DNA from 3 places in the Streptomyces sp. HUAS 31 genome. Region 2 is predicted to be linked to each of the others. Evidence: riboswitches for the same ligand, from Rfam matches in the RefSeq annotation. Region 2 holds a riboswitch; each other region holds the start of a gene.
What was found. A riboswitch is a leader RNA that binds a small molecule or an ion and turns the genes downstream of it on or off. The one in region 2 is predicted to bind S-adenosylmethionine.
Positions count from the first base shown of each region.

Region 1: linked by a shared signal. The riboswitch ahead of PGH47_RS11715 (aminotransferase class V-fold PLP-dependent enzyme) and the one ahead of PGH47_RS37300 (amino acid ABC transporter permease) in region 2 are both predicted to bind S-adenosylmethionine.
Region 3: linked by a shared signal. The riboswitch ahead of thrC (threonine synthase) and the one ahead of PGH47_RS37300 (amino acid ABC transporter permease) in region 2 are both predicted to bind S-adenosylmethionine.

Region 1 covers NZ_CP116353.1:2,649,763-2,653,031, reverse strand. Annotated here, with positions in the region: gene qcrB (cytochrome bc1 complex cytochrome b subunit) at 1-155, shown strand, start outside; gene trpD (anthranilate phosphoribosyltransferase) at 296-1,360, shown strand; SAM riboswitch class IV at 1,436-1,552, shown strand; gene PGH47_RS11715 (aminotransferase class V-fold PLP-dependent enzyme) at 1,682-3,064, shown strand; gene PGH47_RS11710 (glycerate kinase) at 3,019-3,269, opposite strand, start outside.
Region 2 covers NZ_CP116353.1:8,412,723-8,415,991, reverse strand. Annotated here, with positions in the region: gene PGH47_RS37305 (amino acid ABC transporter ATP-binding protein) at 1-406, opposite strand, end outside; gene PGH47_RS37300 (amino acid ABC transporter permease) at 403-1,386, opposite strand; SAM riboswitch class IV at 1,741-1,849, opposite strand; gene PGH47_RS37295 (glutathione S-transferase C-terminal domain-containing protein) at 1,917-2,813, opposite strand; gene PGH47_RS43140 (putative leader peptide) at 2,871-2,981, opposite strand; gene PGH47_RS37290 (MarR family winged helix-turn-helix transcriptional regulator) at 3,160-3,269, shown strand, end outside.
Region 3 covers NZ_CP116353.1:4,434,964-4,438,232, reverse strand. Annotated here, with positions in the region: gene PGH47_RS19525 (glucosyl-3-phosphoglycerate synthase) at 87-1,031, opposite strand; SAM riboswitch class I at 1,179-1,348, shown strand; gene thrC (threonine synthase) at 1,367-2,653, shown strand; gene PGH47_RS19515 (MoaD/ThiS family protein) at 2,650-2,925, shown strand.

The DNA.
Region 1 (3,269 bases), 5.8 Mb from region 2:
CCGCGGTCGACGAGAACGGCGTCGAGCGCAAGGTGAAGGGCTCCGAGAAGCTGCGCGCCAAGCTCAGCAAGTCCTACTACGGCGAGGACGGCCAGATCCCGAAGCCGACCGTCGAGGAGTACAAGGAGATCACGAGCGGCCACGGCCACCACTGATCGCTGCGCACGCCACGCCACGGCAGAAGGGCCCCGTCCGATCTTCGGACGGGGCCCTTCTCCGTGTCCCGGGGCTGGATAGGGTGGACTCGTTGAGACTCGCGTCCCGTAGTGCGGGACGCCCGAACCTGGAGCGGCTTATGAGCGCTGTGACCCCCGCTGGAGGCGACACCGCGGCGGGCCGCTCCTGGCCCCTGCTGCTGAACGGCCTGCTGGACGGCCGGGACCTGTCCGCCGACGACACCGCGTGGGCGATGGACCTGATCATGCGCGGCGAGGCGACGGACGCGCAGATCGCCGGGTTCGTGGTGGCGCTGCGGGCCAAGGGCGAGACGGTGCAGGAGATCACCGGACTGGTCCGGACGATGTACGCGCACGCGAATGTGATCGAGGTGCCGGGGCCGACCGTCGACATCGTCGGCACGGGCGGCGACGGCGCGAAGACGGTCAACATCTCCACGATGTCGGCGATCGTCATCGCCGGCACCGGCGCGAAGGTCGTCAAGCACGGCAACCGGGCCGCGTCGTCGGCGTCGGGCGCCTCGGACGTGCTGGAGAAGCTCGGCGTCAACCTGGAACTGCCGGTCGGGCGGGTGGCGCAGGTCGCCGAGCAGGCCGGGATCACCTTCTGCTTCGCGGTGAAGTTCCACCCGTCGCTGCGCCATGTGGCCGCGGCGCGCGGACAGTTGGGCATCCGGACGACGTTCAACGTGCTCGGTCCGCTGACCAACCCCGCCAAGGTGCGGGCCCAGGCGGTCGGCGTGGCCGACCCACGTATGGCGCCGATCGTCGCGGGCGTCTTCGCCGAGCGCGGCAACTCCTCGCTGGTGTTCCGCGGCGACGACGGCCTCGACGAGCTGACGACCACCGCGACCTCACGGGTGTGGGTCGTGCGCGACGGCAAGGTGACCGAGGAGGCCTTCGACCCGCGCGACGTCGGCATCGAGCTGGTCCCCGTGGAGGCGCTGCGCGGCGCCGACGCCTCCTACAACGCCGAGGTCGCCCGACGCCTCCTGGACGGCGAGACAGGGCCGGTGCGCGACGCCGTACTGCTGAACTCGGCGGCGGCGCTGGTGGCGCTGGCGCCCGGCGACGGGCCGCTGACTGAGCAGATCAGGGCCGGTATGGCCAAGGCGGCGGAGTCCATCGACTCGGGGTCCGCGAAGCGGACGCTGGAGCGGTGGGTCGCCGCGAGCAACGCCTGATCGGCACCTGACGTCGTCCCGCGATCCGGACACGGGTTGCGGGACGACGATCATTTCGCGTACGTTCCTGTACCAGGTCATGAGTGACAGTCATGAGGCCCCGGCCGACTGTCCGGCAACCCTCCGTCCGTGGCGGGGTGCCCCGGGTGAAGACCAGGCCGTAGGCAGCGAGGTCTACGGCAAGCGCGGGCCCCTCTCGAAACCAAGGGTCCTGGTCGTTCGAGGGAGTCTTCCGTGAGCAAGCGAATGCGATAGGGCCGCCGAGCCCCGCCTCCGCGCACCCACTTTCACTTTCTTCTTTCCTCTCACGGGAGTTCCGTCATGTCTGTCTCCACCGCTGCCTCCGTTCAGACCATTTGTGCCCCGCTGCCCGTTCTGGGCCGGGATGTCACCGTCCCCCTCGTCACTGGCGGCGAAGTCACCTACGCCGCGCTGGACTACGCCGCCAGCGCCCCCGCCCTCCAGCGCGTCTGGGACGACGTGGCCGCCTACGCGCCGTACTACGGCAGCGTCCACCGCGGTGCCGGATACCTCTCGCAGCTCTCCACCGACCTGTTCGAGAACGCCCGCCGGACGGTCGCCGAGTTCCTCGACTGCCGGGACGACGACCAGGTCGTCTTCACCCGGTCCACCACCGACTCGCTGAACCTCCTCGCCGCCGCCCTCCCGGCCGACTGCCAGGTCTTCGTGTTCGAGACCGAGCACCACGCCTCGCTGCTGCCGTGGCGCGACGCCCGCGTCACCTACCTCAACGCGCCCCGCACCCCCCGCCAGGCCGTCGAGACGCTGGAGCGCGCCCTCGCGGACCGCACTGTGTCGATTGATGGGGGCTACGGCCCGGCCCTGGTCTGTGTCACCGGCGCCTCGAACGTCACCGGCGAGCTGTGGCCGGTGCGCGAACTCGCCGCCGCCGCGCACGCCCACGGCGCCCGGATCGTCCTGGACGCCGCCCAGCTGGCCCCGCACCACGCGGTCAGCGTCCGTGACCTGGACGTCGACTGGATCGCCTTCTCCGGACACAAGCTGTACGCCCCGTTCGGCTCCGGCGTGCTGGCCGGCCGCTCCGACTGGCTGCGCGCGGCGGAGCCGTACCTCGCGGGCGGCGGCGCCAGCCGCAAGGTGTCCCGGCGCGAGGACGGCGGCGTCGACGTCGAGTGGCACGACAGCGCCGCCCGGCACGAAGCGGGCTCCCCGAACGTCATCGGCGCGTACTCCATCGCCTCCGCCTGCAAGGCACTCACCGAGGCCGGTTTCGACGACCTCGTCGCCCGTGAGCAGTACCTGATCGAGAAGGTGCGGGCCGGTCTCGCCGAGGTGCCCGAGGTCCGGATCCTCTCCCTCTTCGGCGACGACGCCCCGCGGGTCGGCGTGCTCTCCTTCGTCGTCGCGGGCTGGAACAGCTCCCACTTCGCCGCCGCCCTGTCCGCCGAGTACGGCATCGGGGTCCGGGACGGCCTGTTCTGCGCCCACCCGCTGGTCCGCACCCTGCTCGGCAGCGACCCGCAGGCCCAGGGCGAGTGCGGTGCCCCGGAGGCGGCGCCCGGCGAGAAGTCCCTCAACGCCATCCGCGTAAGCTTCGGTGCCGGTACGCCGGACGAGCACGTCGAGCGGTTCGTGAACGCCGTGAAGGAACTCGTGACGGACGGCGCGAAGTGGAACTACCGCACCGAGGACGGTCGTTGCGTGCCGGACACCTCCGCGTGAGCGGGTAGCCGGGCGCCCAGCAGGATCATGCGCAGGGCGCGTTCGGTCGCGTCCGTGAGCAGTTCGGAGGCCCGCACCAGGGCCTCCGCCAGGGCCATCGGCGCGGGCAGGATGCCGCTGAACGCGTCGACGCCGGGTACGTCGTGGGCGCCCTCGCCCAGCGTGCCCGCCAGCGCGAGCACCGGGCGGCCGTACAGCTTGGCCC
Region 2 (3,269 bases):
CCAGGGCGGCGGGCTTGCCGAGTCTGCCGGTCGCCACCGGGGCGGCGGCCACGTTGTCGAGGACCGTCAGATGCGGGAAGAGGTTGAAGTTCTGGAAGACGAAGCCGATCCTGCCGCGCTGGGCGAGGATGGCCCGCTCGCTCAGCTCCTTGAGCCGGTCGCCCTGCCGGCGCACGCCGATGAGCTCGCCGTCGAGGCTGACGTGGCCGATCTCGGGCTTCTCCAGGTGGTTGACGACCCTGAGCAGGGTGGACTTGCCGGAGCCGGACGGGCCGAGGATCACGGTGACCTCGCCGGGCCGTACGGTCAGGTCGACGCCGTTGAGCACCCGGTGGGCGCCGTACCACTTGTGCACGTCGTGCACCTCCACGGTGGCGCCCGCGCTCAGGAGGGTCTCGGCGGTCATACGGCGGCCTCCCTGCGGACGCGGGCCCTGAGGTCGGTGATGGCGATGCGCAGCTTCTGCAGCGGGGTCGGCGGCAGGGAACGCGTGGCGCCGCGGGCGTAGTAGCGCTCGACGTAGAACTGGACGACGGAGACGACGCTGGTGAGGATCAGGTACCAGACGGTGGCGACCATCAGCAGCGGCACGATGTCGCCGGGGTAGGTGGAGCCCATGGACTGCGCGGCGCCGAACAGGTCGAGCAGGGACACGTAGAAGACCAGCGAGGTGCCCTTGATCAGGCCGATGAGCTGGTTGACGTAGTTCGGGATGATGGAGCGCAGTGCCTGCGGGAACACGATCCGCTTGAACTGGTAGCCCTTCGGCAGGCCGAGGGCCGCGGCCGCCTCGTGCTGGCCCTGGTCGACGGAGAGGATGCCGCCGCGGACGACCTCGGCGGCGTACGCGGACTCGTGGAGGCTGATGCCGACGACCGCGATGACGATGTCGGTGGCGAGCTTCGACTCGTCGAAGGAGAAGAAGGCGGGGCCGAAGGGCACGCCCACGCTCAGCGTTCTGTACAGGGCGCTGAAGTTGTAGAGGAACAGCAGCACCACGATGAGCGGGATGGAGCGGAACGCCCAGACGTAGATCCAGCTGACCGCCCGCAGCACCGGGCTCCGCGAGAGCCGGGCCAGCGCCAGCAGGATGCCGCCGAGGAGCCCCAATACCGCGCTGTAGGCGGTGACTTCGAGGGTGACGAGCAGTCCGTCGAGGATGGTCGGCCGCAGGAACCAGTAGCCGAAGCGGTCCCACTGGTAGAAGGGGTTGGTCACCAGGCCGTGGACGAACTGGGCGGCGAGGACCAGGACCACGGCGGTGGCGATCCAGCGACCGGGTCGTCGCAGCGGCAGAACTCGTTGTGCCGCGAGGGGTCTTGACGGGGTGTCGGTGGGCGGCGGTGCCTCGGCGAGGGACACGGCGGCGCCTGGGGGTTCACTCATGGAGGGCTCCGGCAGGAGTCGGAATTCCCCGGACCCGGCGCAGGGTGCGGCGACGACGGCCGCGGGGCGGCGTGACGTCTCACGGGAGGCGCGGGTACCTGGGGCTGGGCGGGCGACGGCACACCGCTCCGGCGGTGGTCGTCAGGGAGTGCGTGGCAGAGAGAAGGAGAAGGCGTCAGCCACGACAGCGGGCGCAGCCCGGTGCGGTACACAGTGCGCTGTTGACTCGGAGCAGATCGACGGTGCGGTCGGCGACGAGCAGGTTCGTGAACGACAGGACGCGGCTCTGGGAGCGGCGTTCGGCCGTCCTGGGAGCTGCGTCCATGTCGTCACTCGCTTTTCCGGCCCTTGTGGGCCTCGCGCTTACCGAATGTCATCCGGTCCGGTCGTCACCTGGGGCACCCCACCGCGACGCGAGGGTTGCCGGTCAGCGAGCCAGGGCTTGTCGCTGACGCTCATGACCGTTCTGGGCCGTAAGTTAAGACAGTTGCCCGAACGAATGTCAACGCCGGTCCACGGTGCGGAACGGCTCAGGGCCCCTCGACCTGCGGTCGGGCGCCGGTCCCGGCCGCCGCGTGGGTGGCCCAGTCCAGGATCTGGACGGCGGCACCGGCGGCTTCCAGTCCCTGGCAACGGGCGTGATGGCGACGGGCGATGGCGTCGAGGTCGAGGTGCGCGCCGAACGCCGGGTGGGCGGCGACCCTGCGGGCGTAGTCCCACAGGGCGGGGTGGGCGGCGATGCGCTGCACCGCCGTCGCGTCCAGGTGGTGCCGGTGGACGGTGTCGAGCTGGACCAGGGTGACCCACAACTCGACGTCCGCGGCGGTGATCTGATTGCGGATCATGTAGGTGCGCCCGTCGAGCCACCGGTCCAGCGCGCCGAGGGAACGCAGCAGGGTTCCGAGCGCCTCGTCGCGCTCCGCGGGCCCGGCGCCGGCCGCGCCCGCTCGCTGCGCGGCCTCCTCGATGCCCTCGGCGCACATGTCCTCGACGGCCTCGATCTCCGACTCCGCGCCGCACGGGTAGAGCTCCAGGCGCCCGTGGCCGAAGCGCCGGGCGAGGTCACGGGTGATGTCGGGGGCGTGGTTGCTCACGATGCGCCCGGACCAGTCGTCGCTGAGGACCGGCGCGAGGGCCGGTCCCGAGTAGCGGTGGGCGCTGGCGTCGTACAGCGGACGCAGCACGGAGTGTCCGTCGTCGGCGGAGTCGGGGATCGGGGCCAGGAAGGTCGCGGGACAGATGTCGTCGAGGCCCAGCAGGGCGTGGGCGACGGCGATGCGCAGGCCGTCCGGGCAGGCGGTCGACAGATGGAGGCGGTAGCGGCGCGGCACGGCGTAGTGGCCGCTGCGCGCGTCCCTTCCGATACGGCCCCTGAAGGCGGGGGCGGGCCGGGTGGACGTGTGGGCGGCCAACGGTGTGACGGACATGACTCTCCCCGGGGCAGGCGTGTGGACGTGCGCGGTCGGCAAAGGCGACGTGGGGGTTCAGCCCAGGGGGCTGATCGCGCTGCATACGCGGAGCAGGTCGATGTGACGGCGGGACGTGAGAAGGGGCGTACGGATCACTCGACCGGTGATCGACTCAAGGCGCCCCATGCTTCCCTACCAATTCACTAGGAATATGCTCGAGTGTCGGTCCACCCGCGGCCCACGTCAAGAGGGCGTCCAGGGTCCGGGAAGCGGCGGCCCCTTCCGTACAATTTGAACCCGAACGAAAATCGCCTGTTCCCCGTCCGACACCGCCTGTCCGACGTCGCGGCCAAAGGAGAGTTCCATGCCCGGCCAACGATCGATCACCGCCGCCGAGAAGCTGGCCGAGGCCAAGCTCGGCGGTATCCCGCTGCACCGGGAGCAGATGGCCGTGGTCGCCAACATCTATCGCGC
Region 3 (3,269 bases), 4.0 Mb from region 2:
CCTAGCCCTCCCCGGAAACGCTCAAACGTGCGGTTCCGCTCAGTGGGGGGCGCTCGTCAGCCCTGTATACGGCCGGTTTCCGGCGTTTACGCCACCTTCCGCGTCGCATACTCGGCGATCTCCACCATCGGCGGCCGTTCCTCGGTGTCCACGGAGTACGTCCGCGGCTCGAAACCGTCCTCGCCGCGCTCGAACTGGGTCAGCGAAGGCCGCACCAGATGCCCGCGGGCGAGCCGCAGCTGCGCCGTGCGGTAGATCGCGGCGGACATCCGGCCGAGCGCCTGCCCGTCCTGGTGCCGGTGCTTGCGCACCCCGACGTCCACCTGGGCCAGGGCGTCGAGCCCCACCAGGTGCAGCGCGTCGACCAGCATGCCCAGCTCGACGCCGTACCCGACGGGGAACGGGAGCTGTTCCAGCAGGCTGCGGCGGGCCGCGTACTCGCCGCCGAGCGGCTGCACGAAGCCGGCGAGCTGCGGCCAGTGCATGTTCAGCAGCGGGCGCGCCATCAGCTCGGTGACCCGGCCGCCCTGTCCGGCGGCACCGGCGAGCGGGCGGTCGTACATCGCCTTGACCAGGTCCACGCCGGGGTCGGTGAGCAGCGGGCCGACGATCCCGGAGACGAAGTCGGAGGAGAACTCCTTCAGGTCGGCGTCGATGAAGCAGACGATGTCGCCGCCGGTCACGAGCAGGGAGCGCCACAGGACCTCGCCCTTGCCGGGCACGGCCGGGACGCGCGGCAGGATCTCGTCGCGGTGCACCACCCGGGCGCCCGCCGCGGCGGCCACCTCGGAGGTGCGGTCGGTGGAGCCGGAGTCGACGACCACGATCTCGTCGACCAGCGGGACCTGCCGGACGAGGTCATGGGCGATGATCGCGACGATCTCGCCGACCGTCTCCTCCTCGTTGAGCGCGGGCAGCACGACGGACACCGACTGGCCCGAGCGCTGTTTGGCGGCCAGGATGTGATGCAGCGGGCGGTCGGCTACGGACCAGGAGCGGCTGCTCAGCCAGCGCTCTGCTTCTTCCAGCACGGTCGGCGGCTCCTCACTGTCGGGACGTCTGTGATCCATCTCGCGGTTCGGACGGCTAGCTCAACTGTCCTGGCGTTCGGTTACAGTCTTGAACAACGCGGATGACCATCGCATGTCCGAGGTCGGCCGTCGTCAACAACCGAATACCGCTCATCCAGAGGGGCAGAGGGATACGGCCCGATGAAGCCCCGGCAACCCTCCAGTCGGTTCTCGTAGATCAGCGTCGATCGTCACCGTTGATCGTCTCCGCGAGGCTCCCGGCTAGGGAAGGTGCCAAATCCGTCTCACGGCGAGATGCGTCGTGAGGAAGATGAGGAGAAAGGGCCTCGCCTCACATGGCTGCGCAGACTGTTGCAAGCACCACCGAATCCACCGTAGACCTCGGCCCCGCCGCGGCGCTCTCCTGCCGCGAGTGCGGTCACCGGGTACCGCTCGGCCCGGTCTTCGCGTGCGAGGAGTGTTTCGGCCCGCTGGAGATCGCCTACGACTTCTCGGCCTACGACGCCGAGGAGCTCCGCAAGCGGATCGAAGCGGGCCCCGCGAACATCTGGCGCTACGCGCCGCTCCTGCCCGTCCCGGCCGACGTCGCCGACAAGCCGAACCTCAACCCCGGCTGGACCAAGCTCGTCAAGGCCGACCACCTCGCGAACGAGCTCGGCGTCGACGCCGGCAAGCTGTTCGTCAAGGACGACTCCGGCAACCCGACGCACTCCTTCAAGGACCGTGTCGTCGCCCAGGCCCTGGAGGCCGCCCGCGCCTTCGGCTTCACCACGCTCTCCTGCTCCTCCACCGGCAACCTGGCCGGCGCGGTGGGTGCCGCGGCCGCCCGCGCCGGCTTCCGCTCGTGCGTGTTCATCCCGCACGACCTGGAGCAGGGCAAGGTCGTCATGGCCGCGATCTACGGCGGCGAGCTCGTCGGCATCGAGGGCAACTACGACGACGTGAACCGTTTCTGCTCCGAGCTGATCGGCGACCCGGCCGGCGAGGGCTGGGGCTTCGTCAACGTCAACCTGCGGCCCTACTACGCCGAGGGCTCCAAGACCCTGGCGTACGAGATCTGCGAGCAGCTCGGCTGGCAGCTCCCGGACCAGCTCGTCGTCCCGATCGCGTCCGGCTCGCAGCTCACGAAGATCGACAAGGGGCTCCAGGAGCTGATCAAGCTCGGGCTCGTCGAGGACAAGCCGTACAAGATCTTCGGTGCGCAGGCCGAGGGCTGCTCGCCGGTGTCGACCGCGTTCAAGGCCGGCCACGACGTGGTCCGTCCGCAGAAGCCGAACACCATCGCCAAGTCGCTGGCCATCGGCAACCCGGCCGACGGACCGTACGTCCTCGACATCGCGCGCCGCACCGGCGGGTTCGTGGAGGATGTGACGGACGAGCAGGTCGTCGACGCGATCAAGATCCTCGCCCGGACCGAGGGCATCTTCGCGGAGACCGCCGGTGGGGTGACCGTGGGTGTGACGAAGAAGCTGATCGAGAACGGCGTCCTCGATCCCACCAGGACCACCGTCGTGCTGAACACCGGCGACGGCCTCAAGACGCTGGACGCGGTGGCCGGCACCGGCCTCACCGCCACCATCCGCCCGAACCTGGACTCCTTCCGAGAGGCTGGCCTCGCATGAGCGTGACCGTTCGCATCCCGACCATCCTGCGCACCTACACCGGCGGGCAGGCCGAGGTCGCCGCCGAGGGCGGCACCCTCGCCGAGGTCATCACCGACCTGGAGAAGAACCACACCGGGATCGCCGCCCGGGTGCTCGACGACCAGGGCAAGCTGCGCCGGTTCGTCAATGTCTACGTCAACGACGACGACGTGCGTTTCGAGCAGGGCCTTGAGACGGCGACCCCGGACGGTGCGGGCGTTTCCATCATCCCGGCCGTCGCCGGCGGCTGACCGAATGACCGATCATTACCTTCGGTAACCCAGGTTACTGAGAGTTCATCGAATTGCCCCCTCCGTGAGAGAAGCGGAGGGGGCAATTCTGTGTGGTTGAGCGAGGTACAGTTGGGGAACGTGCCGCCGATCTCCGAGTCGGTTGCCTTGAATTTCTGCCGTAAGCCCGACAAGAAGTAGCCAAAGTGTGCGGGTTTTTTGCGGCTTTTGTTCCGTATGCCGGGTCCGACTTGACCTGAAGTCAGCGGAATTGTCCCCACATTCCCGACCGGTCGTGCCCGGATTTCTCGTCCGATTGACCTGTTGCAGACGGCAGTTGGGCAGATACATTCAGCCGCGGTCGA